3 regions of the Streptomyces sp. CNX435 genome follow, and region 2 is predicted to be linked to each of the others. Evidence: riboswitches for the same ligand, from Rfam matches in the RefSeq annotation. Region 2 holds a riboswitch; each other region holds the start of a gene.
The links. A riboswitch is a leader RNA that binds a small molecule or an ion and turns the genes downstream of it on or off. The one in region 2 is predicted to bind cyclic di-AMP.
Positions count from the first base shown of each region.

Region 1: another riboswitch for cyclic di-AMP. It lies ahead of T328_RS00820 (M23 family metallopeptidase); the one in region 2 lies ahead of T328_RS20490 (LysM peptidoglycan-binding domain-containing protein).
Region 3: another riboswitch for cyclic di-AMP. It lies ahead of T328_RS17945 (M23 family metallopeptidase); the one in region 2 lies ahead of T328_RS20490 (LysM peptidoglycan-binding domain-containing protein).

Region 1 is NZ_JCANTA010000001.1:205,269-207,521, forward strand. It holds gene T328_RS00815 (hypothetical protein) at 1-236, shown strand, start outside; gene T328_RS00820 (M23 family metallopeptidase) at 324-1,106, opposite strand; cyclic di-AMP (ydaO/yuaA leader) riboswitch at 1,115-1,279, opposite strand; gene T328_RS00825 (protein kinase domain-containing protein) at 1,651-2,253, shown strand, end outside.
Region 2 is NZ_JCANTA010000012.1:53,845-56,097, forward strand. It holds gene T328_RS20490 (LysM peptidoglycan-binding domain-containing protein) at 284-931, opposite strand; cyclic di-AMP (ydaO/yuaA leader) riboswitch at 1,008-1,172, opposite strand; gene T328_RS20495 (transglycosylase family protein) at 1,381-2,253, opposite strand, start outside.
Region 3 is NZ_JCANTA010000010.1:6,335-8,587, forward strand. It holds gene T328_RS17945 (M23 family metallopeptidase) at 1-885, opposite strand, end outside; cyclic di-AMP (ydaO/yuaA leader) riboswitch at 897-1,039, opposite strand; gene T328_RS17950 (cytochrome P450 family protein) at 1,384-2,253, opposite strand, start outside.

The DNA of each region.
Region 1 (2,253 bases), on a different contig from region 2:
AGGTCGGCAGCCTGCAGCCCTCGGACCTGACGGGAGGGCAACGGGCCCGCGTCGACCAGTTCGTGCGCAACCTGCCGAAGAACGCGGAGCCGCCGACGTTCACAGTCCTGCCGAGCGGCATCGTCTACGTCTCCAGCCAGTCCCCTGCGAAAGCGGCCCCCGACCACTACGAGGCGCACGCCATCCTGATGGACACCACCGGTGCCCCGGCGCAGCCGGAGCCGGGCGACCTCTGACGGCGGGCCGCGGCGGCACAGCCGTGACGGGTGGGCCCCGGCCGGGGTTCGGCCGGGGCCCACCCGGTGGGGGGTGCGGCGCGTCGCTCAGGCGCTGCCCGAGACGTTCACGCCGTGGTTCTCCAGCCAGGTGATCGGGTCCTCGGCGGATCCGTACTCCGGTGTCGTGCGGACCTCGAAGTGCAGGTGCGGGCCGGTGACGTTGCCGGTGGCGCCGGACTCGGCGATCGCCTCGCCCATGCCGACGGAGTCGCCCACGGAGACGTCGATCTGCGACAGATGGGCGTAGTGGGTGTAGTCCTCGGCGCCGTGCTTGACGACGATCTCGTACCCGAAGGAGTCGTTCCAGCCGGCGTCGACGACGACTCCCTTGGCCGCGGCCTGGACCGTCGTGCCCACGGGCACGGACCAGTCCTGGCCGGTGTGGCCGCTCTCCCAGTGCGCGCCGGACGCCGCGTAACCCGCCGTGGGCGTGCTGCCGTCGACGGGCATGACGGCGGTCGGCTCGTCCGCGGCGGTGTCGGTGCCGTACGAGGCGCTGTCGGCGTCCGCGTCGGTGCCGGAGCCGGCCGCGGGGCCGTCGAGGGACAGCTCCATGCCGGGGGAGATAAAGTCCGGGTCGTCGCCGATGACGGATCTGTTGTTCTCGTACAGCGCCTTCCAGCCGCCGTCGACGTCCTGCTCCGCGGCGATGACGGAGAGGGTGTCGCCGGAGGCGACGGTGTAGGTGGAGTCTTCTTCGGCGAAGGCGGTGGACGCGCCGATGACCGGCAGCGCGAGGGTGGCGCCCGCCGCCGAAGCGCGAGTGGCGAGCTTGCGGACGCCGCTGGGGCGGCGCAGCGCTCGGTGGCGGCCGTGTGAGGACGACATCTGACGGGCCTCTTTCTCCGGACGCCTGCGAGGTCAGCTGTCGGGTTCGGGCTGGAGTTGCCCGGCCGCCGGCTTCGGCGGACCTCACCCCAAGCCGTCGCAAGGGACGGCGGTGGTCCGGCGGTTGCCGGACCCGTGGGTCCCCCGCTCCTGCCCGGCGGTGAGAGCTGAACGGCAGGTCCCGCGGCGCCGGGGGCAGGATTCGGCGGTCCGGCACCAGCAGGTGTTCGCCTCTCGAACGGGCAGTCACGCTAGGGCGCTCATGTGTGCGATGACAAGGTCGTCACGCGTTCCCGCGCAATAATTGACTTCGCGTCGCGGGGAGTTCACGCGGCGCAGCCGCCAGACCCGGGCAAGCCCCGATTTGCCCGCCGCACTCCGACAAAGAGCGCCGCGAGCCCGGATGCGTCGACATGCCCGAAGCGGGCGGCAGTGGCGTCGCCGGATGGCTATGCGCTTTCCGTGCGCTGAACATCCGGAGCGCGCGCCACGGACCTAAGCTGGGGGCCACGGGACGGAATTGGGGGCGCGCACGGTGCTGGACGTGGAGCTGCACCGGGATTTCCGGTACGTGCACGAGCCGTTGCCCGCGGGCGACAGCGCGTTACCCACGCTCGGGCACGAAGAACTGGTCGGCGGGCTCGCCGAGCGCCTGCGCTATTCGCACGGTGGCGCCTTCCTCGTCACCGGGTTCCGCGGGGTCGGCAAGTCCACGCTGGTGGACCGGGCGCTGACCGAGGCCGCCGGGCAGTGGCGCCCGGACGAGGAGTTGCTCGCGGTCCACCTGACGGTGGCGCGCACCATGACGGCGGACGAGTTGCTGTTCGCCGTCGTGCGGCGGATCGTCGAGACCCTGGACGACCGGGAGTTGCTGCAGCGCCTGCCGCCCGAGGTGCGGGACAAGCTTCTCCTCGCGTACATGCGCACCTCGTTGTCGTACACGCAGACCCACTCCGAGAGCACCGAACGCGGCGCGACCCTCGGCGCGGGCGCCATGCGTGGCGCACTGGCCGCCCTGGCCCCCTCGGTCAGCCTGAGCGGCCGGCGCATCCAGGCCCAGGCCACCGAGGCGGCCTTCCTCGCCTACTCCGAGACCGACGTCGAGTACGACCTGCTGCGCATCATCCGGCTGCTCTCCGGCAGGGAG
Region 2 (2,253 bases):
GCTACGGGTTCCGCCCTGAGCCTAGCCGCCCCGGGTGACGGCCCCGGCGCGTACCCGGCGCGTACCCGGCCGCATTCCGCGGTACGAGACGGTATGGGCGGGCGCCGTACGGCGTGGTCGTCGTACGGTGCGGGCGCCGTACGGCCTGGTCGTCCCGGCCCGCGCACCGGACGGGCCGGGACGGCCGCGCCGCACCGCGCGGGCGCGTCCACGGCTGGCTGGCGGGCGGGCGGGCCACGGTTCGTAGTCCGGTCCGGTCCGGCCCGGCCCGCCCGGCGCGGGACTAACTCACCTTCAGCTTCTGGCCCGGGCGGATCAGGTCCGGGTCCGCGCCCACGACCGACTTGTTCTCCTCGTAGAGCTGCTGCCAGCTGTCCGCGCCGTGCCGCCGGGCGATGTCGTCGAGGGTGTCGCCCTCGCGGACCTCGTAGTAGAAGCCCCGGAAGACCGTGCGGGACTCCGGCTGCGTCTGCTCGCCGGCGCCGCGGGCCTCGGTGCCCTGCGGGGCCTCCTGCGGAGCCTCCTGCGGGGCCTGCGGCTGCTGCGGTTGCTGCTCCGGCGCCTCCTGGGGCGCCGGCGGGGCGATCCGTCCGGTCGCCGGACCGCCGGCGGCCAGGCCGGCGCGCGGACCGCAGTTGGGCCACGCCCCCGGACCCTGCATGGTCAGCAGCCGCTCGGCCACGGCGATCTGCTGCTCTTTCGTCGCCAGGTCGGCGCGCGGGGCGTAACCGCTGCCGCCGGCGGCCTCCCAGCTCGACTGGGAGAACTGGACGCCGCCGAAATAGCCGTTTCCGGTATTCGTCGCCCAATTTCCTCCGGACTCGCAGGCGGCCACCCGTTCCCAGGTATCGATCGGGGCCGCGACCGTGTCGTGCGCGCCCACTACCGGCAGCCCGATGGCGGTTCCGGTGGCGCTCACGAGAACGGCCATGCGGGAGTGTGCGCCAAGGCGGGCCTCGGCGGCGGGGCGGCGGTGCTTACCCGTTCCGGCAGGAATAAGCATGATGCTCTTTTCTCACCGACGCCTGCGAGGTGAGCTGTCGGGTGCGGGCTGTGAGTGCCCGGCCGTACGTCGAGCGTGCGGCTTGACCCCAAGCCGTCCGGTCCGCCTTCTCGTTGGACCGGTCCGGCACCTACCGTGGGTCCCCCGCTCCTGTCAGCGGTGCTTCAAGCACAGATGGCCCGGGTGAACGCCGACAGGATTCGGCGTGAGGCGATCACCGGGGCTCGCGTTGGCGAGCGATGTGACGGTAAGCACATAGGCGTGTGCGATTCAAAGACCTCGGAAAGCGCCGCGCCCGGTTTTCCGCCCGTCAGCTAGCCCGGTCAGCCGATTACGTCAAATATGACTAATCCGCGTGGACTTCTCCTGTTACCGGGTCAGTTGCCGCTCAATTCGAGTTCCTGACCAGGCTGGATGTTGTCGGGGTCCGTGCCGAGGGAGTTCTTGTTTCCGTCGTACAACTCGGACCATCCGCCATCAAGCGAATGCTCCGTGGCGATTTCGGTGAGGGTGTCACCCGGTCGGACGGTATAACTGCTGTCGCCGGACTCGCCGGCCTCGCTGTCGTCCTCGGGCTCCTCCACGTCGCCGGGGATCTCGGCGATCCACTCCCGGCCCGGGCCGGGCAGCTCCGTCGCGTCGGGCGACTGGGAGGTGCCCGGGGTCTCGACGGCCTCGCGCGGGGGCTCGGGGGCGCCGGTCGACGGCAGGGCGTCGGACGGGGTGGGGGTGGGGGTCGCGGAGGAGTCCGGGGCGCGGTGCCGGCCGGTGCCCTCGGAGGCGTCTGCGCCCTCGGCGCCCTCGGCGTCCTCGCTGGGCTCCTCGGACGGGTCCTGAGAGCCGCGGTGCTTGCCGCCGCCGTCCTCGCGGTCGCCCTCGCCGTCCGTACGCCCGGCCTCGTCCTCGTTCTCGTCTGCGTCTGCGTTCTCGTCTTCGTCCTGCGAGCCGCCCGCGTCGTCGGTGGCCCCGGGGTCGGGGGCGAGCGTGGGCGGCGTCGTGGGCGGCAGCGGCAGCTCGGCGCCGGGGTTGACCTCCGGCTGCGTGTCGTCGCCGGCCAGCCCGGCGTCGTCGGCGCACTCGGGCCATGCCTTGTCGGCGCCCATGCCGGCGAGGATGCGCTCGGCGACCGTGATCTGCTGCGCCCGGCTGGCGAAGTCGGGCTGCGAGGCGAACTCCTCGCCGCCGTACTCCTGCCACATCTGCATGGTCAACTGCAGGCCGCCGTAGTACCCGTTGCCCTCGTCGGCGCT
Region 3 (2,253 bases), on a different contig from region 2:
CACGGCCTTGACCGGGGTGCCGGTGGAGGCGGCGAAGTCCTGCCCGGTGTGGCCCGCGGCCCACATGTCGCCGGACTCGCCGAACGTCGAGGTGAGCGTGTAACCGCTGAGCGGGGCGACGTAGCTGGCGGCGAGCTTGGCGAGGCGCTCGGCCTCCGCCTTGCGGCGGGCCTCCTCCTCGGCCTTGCGGCGGCGCTCCTCCTCCAGGCGGCGCTGGCGCTCCTCTTCCGCCGCCTTCGCCTCGGCGGCCTCTTCGGCCGCCTGCTCGGCGGCCTCGGCCTCGGCGGCGGCGCGGGCCGTGGCGTCGGCCTCCGCCTGCTGCTGGTCGGCCTGCTCCAGGATGCGCGCCCGCAGGGCCTCGCCGGAGTCGGCGGTCGGGGTGGCGGTGTCCGAGCCGGTGTCGGCGGCGTAGCTGACCTGGGTGAGGGGTGCCGTGGTGACGACCGTGTCGTCGGCGGCGGGCTCTTCCTCGGTGGGCACCAGCTCGCCCACGCCCGGCAGGCTCTCGGCGTCCGGGAGTTGAGCGCTTATCCCGCTCGTGACGGCGTCGACCTGGTCGGGCATGGATATCGCGACCGGCGGCTTCTCCTGCGCCGTGGCCATGCTGCCCGCACCGACGGCGGCGAAGACGCCGACGCCGAGTACGGCGCCGCTGCGCGCCATGCTGCCGCCGCGCTGCTTGGCGAGACGCCGACGGCCGCGGGAGGGAAGGTCGTCCTCGGGGAAGACTTCGTCGACCGGCTCTTCGGCATAGCCGACCGGCTCTTCGGCGGCGTAGCCGGTGGGCGCGTACCCCTCGGGGGCGTTGCCACCGGACGCATAGCCGTCGTAGCCGTAATCGTCATAGCCATGGCCGTAGCCAGGCCCAGACCTGTAGGACGCCACGAAGGCGTACTCCTTTCCTTCCTTCTCGCCTACCGGGTTAGCTGACGGGTTCGGAGCAGGAAGGTCTCCTACAGGCCGCCTCCTGGCGGAGGTTGGCCCGATTCACCCCAAGGTGGTGGTTCCCCGGTTCCCTAGGTGTTGCCGTTGCTGCAGTTGTGACGCGTGCGGGATTCGGCGACGGCGCACGGAGCCGCCTCTTGCGGCGGCAGTGACGACCGCGCTGCGTCACCGAACGCTAGCGGACGACGGCGTTCGATTCCAAGTCGTTCCCGTTATTCAGTTGTGCTTTGCTGCGGACGATACGGGCATGTACCTGTGGAAACGGACAAGTTGACGCACCGGCTACGCGGGGTGAGGTCCGGTCGTTAGCTGATCGTGCATCAGTTGTTATGCGGAGGGGCGCTATTCCATTACGGAGAGTGTGCGGGAACGGGAACGGGAGAGGGCGATCTGCGCGCCCCCGCACCCCCCGTCGCGCGCACACGGCGCCCACCGGCGTCAGGCGAGCCGTACCGGGAAGGACTCCAGGTCGTTCTGCGTCAGCACCGGCAGGTTCCGGATCTCCTCCACCGGCACCGCCGCCCGCAGCCCCGGGAAGCGCGCGAAGAGCGCCGGCAGCGCCACCGCCGCCTCCAGCCGCGACAGCGCCGCGCCCGGGCAGATGTGCGGCCCGTGCCCGAACGTCATGTGCCGGATCGGCGTCGGCCGCGCCACGTCGAAGACGTCCGCGTCCGGCCCGTGCTGCCGGGCGTCCCGCCCGATCGCGCGGTACGAGATGACGACGCCCTCGCCCTTCTCGATCACCGTGCCGGCGATCTCGATGTCCTCCGTCGCGAACCGCATCAGCAGGTGGGTCACCGGCGGGTCGTAGCGCAGCGCCTCCTCGATCGCCGTCTCCCACGCCACCTTGCCCGCCCGGACCATGCCGAGCTGCCCGGGGTGCGCCAGCAGCGCGCGCACGGTGGTGAGCAGGAGCGTGATCGTGGTCTCGTGCCCGGCCGCGATCATCGACTTCAGGTTGCCGACGACCTCTTCCTCGGTCAGCGGCTCGCCGCCCTCGTCGGCGAGGATCAGCGCGCTCGTGAGGTCGTCGCCGGGGTCGGCGGTCTTCTGTCGCACCATGTCCGTGAACACGCGGTCCAGCTCCGCCATCACCGCCAGCCGCTCGTCCTGCGGGGTGAGCATGGAGAAGAACGCCTTCCACAGCCGCATCTGCCGCGGTATCTCCGACTCGGCGACGCCCATCAGCGCGCACACCACCCGCATCGGCAGCGGCTGCGCGAAGACCTCCTTGAGGTCGACCACCCCGTCGCCCCCGGCCGCCGCGGCCTCCAGCGCGTCCAGCAGCTCGGCCGTCACCCGCTCGAC